2 linked regions of the Methanotorris igneus Kol 5 genome follow. Each later gene encodes a partner of the first gene's protein in a complex. Links are inferred from orthologs where the notes say so. Each region holds a gene or a part of one and is shown on either strand. Other genes may lie near its edges.

Region 1 (7,894 bases):
ATATTTAAGCATAATTTTTAACCAAACTTTTATCGTCATGTTTTGTCCCTTCATATTACCGATATTATTTACACCAAATACCTTTTTATTACTTACTGATGCGAAATATAGTCGTGTGCGAAATAGTTGAATAATCTACGATTATTCAACTTCCCTGCAACCGAATGTTGCAGTGGATTTTTAAACTTATTTATACGTTAATGAATTTTTAAATAATCGTTATGCATTCATTAAAATTTGAAATAGCTCTATAATCATTAAAAATTTACCAATAGCATATTTCCAAATTATACGGCAAAACCTAAAGGTTTTGCCAAATTTTCTAACGCATACGAATATAATTTTGGGATACCACAATGGCAAATATTACAAAGAAATGGCTTATGTCCTCCATGAATTGGTGTTATTATATAATAAGCATGAGATTGCAAAAGAAATAGTTGGATACAATAAAATCAAGTATTAAAAAGGGCTAAGGGATTGATGAGATTGCTACTAATCAAAATGAAGTTAATTCATGTTCATAAATATTTAAGTGTGAGATAAAAGTTAGATATTATTACTTTATGGAATTCTTTATAATTTTATTATTAACAAGCAATACCATTAAAAAGATGAAAGAAATTAATTAACATTCATAAATATTTAAATACGTGATGAGAATTAGAATTCCAACAATAAAAAAATAAAAAAGTTTTTAAATGATACACATCCAACAATTAGAATAGAAATGCTAAATGTTGTAGAACATTTATTAAATTCGAGATACGAAAGTGTAGCAAATACATTACTACCAGAACTGTTAAGTTTAATTGACGATGAAAAATAGACTGAAAAAGGAGATTAATATCAATAATACCAAAATTGGTTGTTAAGGATGAAGACATCGATAGTATAATATGCAAATGCATAGACGCACTAAAAAAATGTGAAAATGACTTTGTAATGTATATATTAAGGTTATTGAACCAACTATCACCATCAAAAAAGTATGCTGAAGATGTGATAAATGTCTTAGATAAATTTGTGGATAATTATGATTTTGAAGATATAATTAGCAATATTTTGGAAAAATACAACAATATTATACAATAAGGGGTGGGAATAATGATTGATGCACATATCCATGCAGATACAAGACCTTATGAGGACTTTGAGATGATGGCATTATGTATGGATGGAGCGATAACATTAGCTCATGACCCATTTGAAATGAAATCCTCTGATGCTTGGGTTTCCCATGTTGAGAGATTAATTAATAATGATGTGAAAAGAGCACAGGAAAATGGGCTAAAATTGTTTGTGTGCGTTGGTATCCATCCAAGGGCAATACCAAAAGATTACGAAAATGCTATTGAAAAGATAAAAGATTTTGTTAAAAATGACGTTGTTGTTGGGATAGGGGAGATTGGATTAGAAAAGGCAACAAAAGAAGAAAAAGATGTATTTATAAAGCAGTTGTTGTTGGCGAAGGAGTTAGATTTGCCTGCAGTTGTTCACACTCCAAGAAGAAATAAAGAAGAGATAACAAAAATTATAATAGAGGAAATAAATTCACTCGACTTAAAGAATGAAAAGATTGTTATTGACCACTGCAACAAAAATACAGTGAAGGACGTTCTTGATATTGGATGCTATGCTGGCTTAACCGTCCAACCAAGTAAATTAACCCCAATGGAAGCAGTTGAAATTGTTAAAGAATTTGGTGGGGAAAAGATCTTGTTAGATAGTGATTCATCATCAGCACCATCTGATATACTAAGTGTACCAAAAACAGTATTAAAGATGAAGCTAAATGATGTTGATAAAGAGATTATAAACCTTGTTTCACACGAAAACGCAAAGAAATTGTTCAATTTGACAATCTAAATTTATTCTATACTAAATTTATTTGTTTTATTTTTTTAATGAGGTTGTGGTGATATTATGAGAAAATTGTATATTGCTATGGGTTTTATTTTTATTTTAATACTTGCATTAGTGGTCGGAGGAACCTTGATCCTCTTTTCAGATTTTGATTTTGGTAGAGGAAATATTGCTGTAATAAATATAGAAGGTCCCATAGTTCTAAAATCAGAAGATTCTGGACTTTTTGGGCATAGAAAAATGGGTGCATTGGATTATATAGATTTACTCGACAGAGCTGAAAAAGACAGTAACATAAAAGCCATTCTTTTAAAAATCAACTCTCCTGGAGGAGAAGTTATAGCAAGCGAGAAACTCGCAAGAAAGGTAAAAGAAGTCGCAAAGAAAAAGCCAGTCGTAGCTTACATAGAAACCATTGGAGCTTCTGGGGCATATATGGTTGCATGCCCAGCAGATTACATTATTGCAGAAAAGCACTCAATTGTTGGAAGTATTGGAGTTAGAATGGATGTTTTACATTATTATGGCTTGATGAAGAAATTAGGTATCAATGTAACAGTTATAAAAGCTGGGAAATACAAAGACATTGCTTCACCATATAGACCAATGACAGAGGAGGAGAGAGAATATTTAGAAAAGATGATAAACGAAACATATATGGATTTTGTAATTTGGGTTGCGGAGAATAGGAACTTAACTATAAATGAAACATTAAAAATTGCGAATGGAAAGATATACATGGGAAGTGATGCTAAAAAAGTCGGCTTAGTTGATGAAGTTGGAACAGAAGAAGATGCCATCAACATAACCGCAAAATTGGCAAATATAACAACTCCAAAAGTCGTTGAATACAAAGGTGAGGACTTCGGATTATTTAATGTGCTTTATAGTTTGCTTTATAGTTTTGGTTATGGGATTGGGGAAGGACTAGGTGAAGTTTTGGTAAAAATGGACTATAAACCATACAAAACATACATTATGAACTAATGGAGGGAGTTGATGAAGAAAATAACGCTCTTAGAAATTTTGGTCGTAGTGGCAATACTTACAACCTCTTTTGCAGTTGGATATAAGTTTTTGAAAAGTAATAACAACACTGAGTTTAGTGGAGATGAGATGTATAAATGTGCGTGGATTGCAGATAAGATTATAAAAAAAGGTTTTCCATTATATGCGGAGATAGAGGGTAGATGGACATCATCAAATGAAGAATTTAAAGATAAAGTTTTAATCACAAAAGCTAATGGGGGAACCTTATTTGCTATATACAAAAACCAAACAATAACGATTGGAGGAAAATTAGCATCAAAAGAAGATATAGCGGCAAATAAAATAAAATTAATGCCATTGGGAAACACCATAATAAAGTATGAATTAGCCCCTATCAATGCACATTCATTCAAAGATATAAAAACCAAGATAGACATTCCAGAGCATTTAACAGTTTTAGATGTTTATGTCTATGGAACTTTTGGTATTGATTCAAAAACCTATTCCCCATCTGAGCAACAAAAGATAAAGAACTATATTCAGTATTCTATACCAAATGCTAACCTGTATTTTACTTTTGGCGGGGTAATTTTCAACGGTAAGGTAAATTTAGATTATTTGGATGATTTAGATAACTTATTAAAACCAGAGAACATAACAACTTCAAATTTAGACGTTTATATTATAGTTAATGAAACAATAAGCCAAATAAACATGAGTAAATTAAAATTTAATGACGTAAGGCTGATAACATGGTCTTAAAAATCAAAGATTTTCAAAATCGAAGCGAAGCTAAGAGCTGCAAAATCCAAAAGATTTTACTTAATCTCTTTGAGAAAATAAACATAAATCAGTTGGAAATAAAACCCAATCATCTCTTTTTATTTTTGGTTTGTTTATTTTTGGTGTTTTCCAATGTTTCAATAACAACATCAATTTTGGTATTGTTGTCGTCGTTGTTTTTTTATGTTTCTTTTGAAGTTGGAGAAAAGTGGGGAGAATTAAATATTAAAAAAAGTTATAATCCACATAATATTTTTTGGTATAAAATCGGAGTATTTCTCATATTAATTGGGATTATTTTTACAATTCTTGATTTAATTTGGGTTAGAGGAATTCCACTGTTTGAACCTGCATCAAGAAAGTTTTTGAATGTTCAATTTACTATGCTTTCTCATCTTCTTCCCCTTGGATGGGCAATAGTTGTAAGTTCTTCAAAATTAAATGAAATCTCTAAAAATACACTGCCCAAATTTAATGAAATATCAAAAATAAAACATTTCCTTAAAGATTTCTGTAAGTTTGAATTGTCCTTATTCTCTGACAACACAATAAATATAAAAAGGATTATTGTCTATTCTTTAATATTCTCAATGTTCATAGGACTTTTAGGTTATAGAACACAAGTTATGGTTTTGCTATTGGCAACTGCATTTAGTGTGTATTACTCAAACAAAATAAAAACAAAAGATGTTTTGTTACTATTTTTGCTTATATTTTTGGTTTTGTTTGGTCTGTCAGTTTTTAGGTTGTATGTGCTTGGTGTTGAAGGGAATCCAATAACATCAAGAATAAACTTAACTATGAGCATCTTAGACATCCTAATCCAAAATTACGCTGGCTATTTTAATGGGGTTGTCCATGCATCAATCTTCTCATCTTGGAATCTAATTCCAGGACCTTCAAGTGGACCAAGAACAATAATAGCAAATAGCATTGGCGTTGGTGGGGTTACAATAACACCAACGATCTTTGGGGCTGTTGTAATGGATTATGGCATTTTAGGACTTATCCCATACTTTGGAATCCTTGGCATAATTATGGGCTTTTGTTATAAAGTGGCAAAAAAGGTTAAAGGTATCTGTTTGGGGTTTTATTCCATAATGGTTGCATATTTACTCGTTGGAATAGAAACAGGCATCTTAGATTTTGAGGTCGTTTTGTTTTATGTAATTGGATTTTTATTGTGTTTAAAAGAAGCATTTAAAAATAAAATAACAACTACTCTACATTAACTCAATTTTTATTTTTGACCAAATTTTTTATAGTTCTTCATTACACTTTCTAATCATTTCATAAAGTCAAAAAATAAAAAATCAAAAAATAGAAAATAAAATAGTTATTCAGTTCTCAAAAGTTCATCAACAATGATTTTCTTCAACTCATCAAGCCCTATATCCTTATCTGCTGATATTTTTATTACTCTGTAATCTTTAAGTTTTTCTTCAATTTCCTTCAACCTCTCCCCATCAACTAAATCAATTTTGTTTATTGCAACAATTATCGGCACCTTAAACAAGTCACTAACCTCTTTTAATAAATTTAGTTGCTCCTCTATGCTATACCCACAGTATTCACTTGGATCTAACACAAACAAAATCATATTTGCCAAATAATTCAATGCAAGAACTGCCTGCAATTCAATGTCATTCCTCTCATATAATGGCCTATCCAACACCCCTGGAGTATCAACAACTTGAATATCTTCTCCAATATAACCAACGTTTAACCCCTTTGTTGTGAAAGGGTAGGAATTAATTTCTGGCTCCGCACCGGTTAACTTTCTTAAAAGTGTTGATTTTCCAACGTTAGGATATCCTGCTATAACTAATGTTGGCAACTCCTTCACTGTTGGGAGGTCTTTTAATTTCTCCCTTGCAACAGCAAGAAATGCCAAGTTAGGATAAATTTGCTTTAATATAGATGCTGTTCTTCCAACAAACTCTCTCCTAAACCCTGATGCTTCTTTTGGAGTTTTTGCCCTCCTTGCTTTTTTTGCATATTCATTACCAAGTTTCTTTACAAGGTCTGACGCCCATTTCACGGCACCAAGTGATTTTTTAAATTCATCAATTCCAACCATAACTTCTACAAGTTCTTTATAGAATGGCTTCAACCTGTCTATTGATGGGGTTTTTGATATGATTTTTAATAAGTTATCTGAAACCACAGATGCCATGGTTCTAATTTTGTGTTCCTCAACGGTTCTTGATTTAAGTAATTTTGGAACACCTATTAGTGTAGTCCTTAATTCACTTGCTACCTTTTCACCTCTTCTATAGGCTTTGTCCATAAGTTCTTCTGGGGTTAAAATAGTTGGCATCTTTTTAAATGGGTTAGCATCTCCTTTTTTTCTCATGTTAATCACCTTATAAATTTTAATTTTAATTGTGTTAAAATAGAAAACTGTTAAATTATTTTTAATTCCCAAAAATAGGAATTAATTTAGACTTTTCACTATTTTGTTTTCGTTAGTTATTTAGTTTGCCATTATTTTTACTCTTCTTTTATAATAACAATACCTCTATTTCCATCAACAACAATCCTATCTCCATTCTTTATTTTTTCTATATCAACTTTATCGACAAGTGGAATTTTTCCTAAAATTGCCCCAGTGGATACAATTGGCTCGCATTCTTTATTAACAATGCCCTTCAAAATTCCTCTTTTTGCAAGACCATAAATTACATAAGAACCAACGGTGCTTCCTTTCCCATAAGGAAACACAAATATTTTATCTTTTAAACTCTCTCCATAGAGTTCACTATTTTTATCGATTATAATGCCTTTTTCATTAACCCCTCCCAAAAAAGAGAAGGGTTCTTTCGATACAATTGCTATCCCCTCTGCAATGCCCTTTGATATGCTCCTTCCTCTCAACTCCATATTTATCCCTCAAAACCATAAAAACGAAATTATTACCATTAGTTGTCGCTAAGAAAGCACCGCCCTTTAGGGCAGTGATGAATTCTGACAAAAACCTACGGTTTTTGTTATAGTTGTTTGCCAAATTTCTTGCATGAATTTAGATGCAACTAAATTTTTAAAAGGATGATAAATCAATTGTAAAATCCCAAATAAAGGTTAATTACTTCATACAATTTAATGAAGTTTTTGTTCATTTGTAAGGCAAACAACTATACTCTCCTCGCTTGCGCTCGGAGATTGGGGAGGCGGGTGGGACAAGCATAAGTTATATATAATCGAATTTAGCATATCATTTATTGCCCCCAGTCCACGTTATTAATGGGTGGGATTTTCGAAAATCCCACCGCTGGGGGCGTTGTGTTGAGAGAAGGTATCCCCGAATCTCCTAAACGGAGATAGGGGTAGTGGCTTTGGCGGAGCCGGGGAGGGCGAGGTTTTTAACCTCTGCTCTCCCGAAACTCCGCCCTTTAGGGCGGAGAGCCGTCATATATGATGGCACTTAAGAATTTTTCGCAATATTTGCATCTAATTTTTAATGGATTTTTGCTTTCTATGACAAATTTTCCTTCAACATTCTCCCTATTTGTTATACAATTTGGATTTGTGCATTTTAAAAGTCCTTCAATATAATCTGGGATGTTTACTTTAAATTTCTCTACAACCTCACCATTCCTTATAATATTTATTGTCGCATCTGGGGCAATTAGAGCTATTTTATTTACATCATCTGAGCCAAGTTCTAATCCCTCTATTTTTAGAATGTCCTTTTTGCCCATCTTTTTTGAAGGAACATTCATAGCCAACATAACAGGTAAATCATCCGGTATCTTTAAGATGTTATAAACGTCAAGTGCCTTTCCACTTTTGATGTGGTCTATAACAGTGCCGTTTTGTATAGGTTTTACTTTTAGTTCTCTATTTTTCATGGCACACACCATTAAACAAAATTTAATAGTCAATAAGGAAAGTGCTTACAATAGAGCTAGGCTAAGGAAGGATGCCGAGCAAAGCAAGGCATCCTATCCGTTCCAAACCGAAGGTTTAGGTGATGAAATCCGAAGGATTTCATCGATTGATCAACTTTTACTAAATCAACTTTTACTAAAAGGTGAATTATAAATACCTAAATAAATAAAAATAAAATTATAAAAATAAGAAGAATTTAAGCAAATTTTGTGAATAAAAGCAGAAAGGAGAAAAATTATTCTACCTCTTCTTCTTTGAGTTTCTTACCAACAGTTTTTGGGTGATATCTTTCCCTATCAGCATCTATTTGTTTTTCAACTGATATTAAAGCATGTTTCAATACCTCAATGAAGTCCCATCTTTG
Region 2 (4,180 bases), 100 kb from region 1 along the record:
ATAACTTTAGCAACGGCAGGGCATGAAATTCCTGAGGAAGGCATGATTTTTAGTGAAGATATTATCTTAAAAAAGGGCAATTATAAAATTAATGCTGATATTGCTGATATAGAAGAGATTAAAAACTTCTTTGAGGAACATAGAGATAAAATAAAAAATGTTGAAAGCTCTGATAGTATTGAAATTTTAGAAGATATTGTGATATGTAAAAAAGGAGAACCTTTAGAAAAATGGCATATTAAAGTTATTGATGTTTTTAATGTATGTATTGACATGAATAAGCTCGAAAAAAGGGGTTTTACCCCCGGTAAGTTATTAGACATCTTTAGACATAGGTTTGGATTAATTTCTTTAAATTATATGTATAGAAAAGATAAGAATATATTGTTAAAAAAAATAGAAGAAATTTTGAAAAGTATTATTTCTACTGATAAATTTGAAAAATTATTGGAATATGAAAAGCGTAAAAAGAAATCAATCTGGAAAATTAGAGTCATGAAAAATTCAAGACAAATAGAAGCTTTTAGATATAAATGTTTTGAAATAATTCAAACGAGAATTGAAAAAGCTTACACCAAGCAGATGACTTTGGATAAATTTTTAAATAAATAAAGGTTTTACTATTGATAATCTTTTGATAATTTTTATTTTATTATTTACTAACCTGTACTATGGTGATAACCTAATATATTTAATAATTTATTATTGACAATCTTTCTAACTTTCTAATTTAAGGTGAAATTATGTATTTGACAAAAGAAGAAGAAAAAATATTGGATGGGGAATATGGAGAAATCTTAAGGAGATGTATGAACTTATTAGTTTCTTTGGGGGACATTTATGGAGCTGAAAGATTAATTCCCATAACTTCATCCCAAATATCGGGAGTTTCATATAAAACTATTAAAGATGTTGGCTTAGAGTTTTTAGAGGATTTTGCTAAGGAGAATGTTAAAGTTAAGGTTCATTCAACATTAAATCCAGCAGGCATGGACTTGGATAAATGGAAAGAACTTGGAATTAAAGAAGAGTTTGCTGAAAAGCAGTTAAGAATAATAGATGCATTTAAAAAAATGGGAGTTGAGATTAGTTGCACTTGCACACCTTATTTAATAGGAAATCTTCCAAAATTTGGTGAGCATATAAGTTGGGCTGAGAGTTCTGCAGTCAGTTTTGCAAACTCTGTCTTAGGGGCTAAAACTAATAGAGAAGGGGGACCCAGTGCTTTAGCCTCTGCTATATTGGGAAAGACTCCTTACTATGGCTATCATTTAGATGAGAATAGGAAGGCAGAAGTTATGATAAAACTTGATGAAGAATTATTAAATTTATTAAAAAGTTTAAAATTTGGAGAGAGTTTTTATGGAGCTTTGGGCTATTTAATTGGAAAGATGGTAAAAAATGGAGTTCCATACTTTGAAAATTTATATAAATTAAATCCAAGTAATGACAATTTAAAAAGCTTAGGAGCAAGTATGGCAGCCAGTGGGGGAGTTGCCCTATATCACGCTAAAGAACTAACTGCTGAATGTAAAGTGAAAGAGGTTGTTGACGATAAAATTGAAAAGATATCCATTGGGATTGAAGAGATAAAGGAATCTTATGAAAAGTTAAATACAACCAACGATAAGCCAGATTTAATTTGCATTGGATGTCCTCACTGTAGTTTAATGGAAATTAAGGAGATAGCGGAATTTATAAAGAAACATGATATAAAATTAGATTGTGATTTCTGGATTTGCACATCTCTACATACGAAGGCGATATTGGATAGGATGGGCCATACAAGGATTATAGAAAAAGCTGGGGGGAGGGTAGTTAAAGATACATGCATGGTAGTGGCTCCAATTGAGGAAATAGGGTATAAAAAAGTTGCGACAAACTCTGGTAAAGCAGGGGTTTATTTGCCAAGTTTCTGTAAGAGTGAGGTTATTTATGGGGACATTAAAGATATTCTTAAAAATTAATCTACATGTCCTAATTTGTGATTAACTCTGAGAATTGCTATCTGTTGTTTATTAACAACGCCAGGAAATTCAATAACCCATGATATGTAATTGTCTCTACCATTAATATGCTTAGTTTAAAATACTCAGTTAAAACATACGGGGAGCCTTAATATTAAATTCTATATCTATTTTATGTGTTTTTGATTTATGGAGTTTTTAAAGACTTTTTTCCTAACTACACAAAGACATGTTACAAAACCGTAAAATATAAATATCAAATATTACCAATTATGGAAATCATAGTAATTAATAATATAAATTGTGATAAAATGGTGAATAATATTAAAGAAGAAATTAGAGCATACTGGGACTTTAGGAGTGATTCCTATGACAATTCTCCTGGCCATTCTGGTTTTGTAGATATTTGGAAAACTGTTTTATCTGAAATTTTTAAAAGGAAAATGAAGATCCTCGATGTTGGGTGTGGGACGGGTTTTTTATCTTTAATTTTGGCTGAGTTAGGGCATGAGGTTGTTGGAATTGATTTGTCTGAAGGAATGTTAAATAAAGCGAGAGAGAAAGCAAAGAATTTGGGATTGGATATCGAGTTTATGGTAGGAGATGCAGAAAACCTGCCCTTTGAAGATAATACCTTTGATGCTGTTGTTAATAGGCACCTGTTATGGACACTTCCAAATCCAGATAAGGCAATTATGGAATGGGCAAGGGTTGTAAAAAGAGGTGGTAAAGTTGTTGTCATAGATGGAAAATGGCGTAAAAATTCCTTCAATGAGTCATTAAGGACTATTTTTAGATATTTGGCAGTAGCGATCTATGAAAAAAGAAACCCCTTCCAAAATATGGGCTATAAAGAAGAAGTGGCTAAAATGCTGCCATTCAATGGAGGAACGGATGCTGAAAATATAGTCAAACTATTTAAAAATGCAAATTTGGATGAAATAAAGGTTAATGATTTAAGTTGGATTAAAGAAACCCAGAAGAAGAATTTGCCATTGTTATATAGATTAGCATGGGGAAACACCCATTATTATCTCGTTGAGGGTTTTAAAAAATAAAAAATAAAGATAAAACAAAAATCCCTGCCGATGAGGTCTTGTCAATTTTTGATGACCGAGGCGTGTATATATAAGATCTGAGGTGATTACATGAAAAAATTGGTGGTTATATTTTCTACTGCCATATTACTTATAGCAAGTTGTGTCATGATAGCAGGCTGTGTAGGTGAAAGTTCAACATCTAAAGCACCAGTAAATACTCAGGCACAAACTAACACAAATGAGAAATCCACCACCACTACTGAGCCACAATATAAAGATACTTTTGTCTTAGGATATGGAAAAGATCCAAGGCTAAAAGGAGGGCCATGGGGAATTGGTTTTTTCCCAAAGACTCATGTGCTTGAGAGATTGGTTGAATATGATATAAAAAATGATGATGTTATTCCTTCCTTAGCAGAAAGTTGGGAGATAAAAGATGGAGGAAAAACCATAATCTTCCATTTAAAGAAAGGGATAAAGTTCTCTGATGGTACTGATTTCAATGCATATGCTGTTAAATTCACAATAGATAGAATGATTGCAAGAGGGCACTCTTTAGCTCCAAAAGGAGCCGATGTTATTGATAACTATACAGTGGCTATTCACTTTGATAAACCAGGATTCTTTAACCTTGTAAAGATGGCAGAATTCCACTTGGGTATTATGTCTCCAACATCAGTTAAACCTGTTGGAGATCCAAATGGAACTTTAGTTAAGCCTATTGGAACTGGACCATTTAAAGTTGTTGATTATAAAGAGGATCAATATGCAACATTTGAGCCAAACATGTATTGGTATAAAGCAAGAGACACAACTCCTAAGTTTAAAAAGTTCATTCTGAAAGTTATACCTGATGAGAATACAAGAATTATGGCTTTGAGAAGTGGAGAAGTTGATGCTATCTCAGACTATGTGCATGGAGGGGCTGCATATACACCAAGAAACCAGTTAAGTGTATTGGAGAAAGAAGGATTTAAAGTATTTAAGGGAAATATTCCTCTAACATGGGTTATTGCATTCAACTATAAGAAAGCACCATTCAATGATTCAGAGTTAAGAAAGGTTGTTAGTTTGGCAATAAATAGAGATGAAATTGTGAAGATATTTGACAGACAAGTTAGGCCAGCGTGGAATGGAATGTTCCCACCAGAAGCTCCAGGGATGAAAGAAGCT

The links. Proteins that work in one complex are often made in the same cells at the same time.
Region 2: the proteins of METIG_RS07595 (region 1) and METIG_RS07120 are in contact, whole or in part, in a crystal structure (PDB 7CNS), measured with the Thermococcus kodakarensis proteins. The link is inferred for Methanotorris igneus Kol 5 from one-to-one orthologs. Residues at the interface, in WP_011250199.1 of Thermococcus kodakarensis: Arg6, Lys7, Ile8, Leu27, Gly28, Thr38, Arg58, Gly59, Lys60, Gly61, Ser62, Thr63, Val64, Ser66, Tyr67, Val68, Tyr70, Ala71, Lys74, Glu86, Ala87, Glu88, Thr89, Ile90, Ala92, Thr93, Ile96, Ile97; in WP_011250200.1 of Thermococcus kodakarensis: Ile25, Ala28, Leu29, Ile32, Tyr33, Ala47, Gly48, Asn53, Ile54, Ala57, Glu60, Phe61, Leu62, Tyr99, Ser128, Glu129, Ser130, Asn145, Arg146, Glu147, Gly148, Gly149, Pro150, Ser151, Leu153, Tyr164, Leu201, Gly202, Asn203, Gly227.

The regions. Positions count from the first base shown.
Region 1 is NC_015562.1:1,536,229-1,544,122, reverse strand. The notes cover bases 4,828-7,763. They hold METIG_RS07595 (DUF126 domain-containing protein), read right to left. Parts: upstream 6,523-7,763; coding sequence 6,133-6,522; downstream 4,828-6,132. Other genes in these bases: pyrI (aspartate carbamoyltransferase regulatory subunit), read right to left, coding at 7,032-7,490; METIG_RS07600 (NOG1 family protein), read right to left, coding at 4,976-5,995; METIG_RS07605 (oligosaccharide repeat unit polymerase family protein), read left to right, coding at 4,828-4,871. In the rest of the region: METIG_RS07625 (hypothetical protein), read left to right, coding at 865-1,095; METIG_RS07620 (TatD family hydrolase), read left to right, coding at 1,108-1,869; signal peptide peptidase SppA, read left to right, coding at 1,927-2,853; METIG_RS07610 (TrmB family transcriptional regulator sugar-binding domain-containing protein), read left to right, coding at 2,866-3,618; more of METIG_RS07605, read left to right, coding at 3,609-4,827; METIG_RS07585 (CBS domain-containing protein), read right to left, coding at 7,766-7,894. UniProt on the Methanocaldococcus jannaschii protein: Component of a hydro-lyase that catalyzes the dehydration of mevalonate 5-phosphate (MVA5P) to form trans-anhydromevalonate 5-phosphate (tAHMP).
Region 2 is NC_015562.1:1,433,683-1,437,862, forward strand. Bases 1-2,855 are described here. They hold METIG_RS07120 (aconitase X), read left to right. Parts: upstream 1-743; coding sequence 744-1,967; downstream 1,968-2,855. Other genes in these bases: METIG_RS07115 (hypothetical protein), read left to right, coding at 1-612; METIG_RS07125 (class I SAM-dependent methyltransferase), read left to right, coding at 2,279-2,855. Also shown: more of METIG_RS07125, read left to right, coding at 2,856-3,025; METIG_RS07130 (ABC transporter substrate-binding protein), read left to right, coding at 3,116-4,180. UniProt on the Methanocaldococcus jannaschii protein: Component of a hydro-lyase that catalyzes the dehydration of mevalonate 5-phosphate (MVA5P) to form trans-anhydromevalonate 5-phosphate (tAHMP).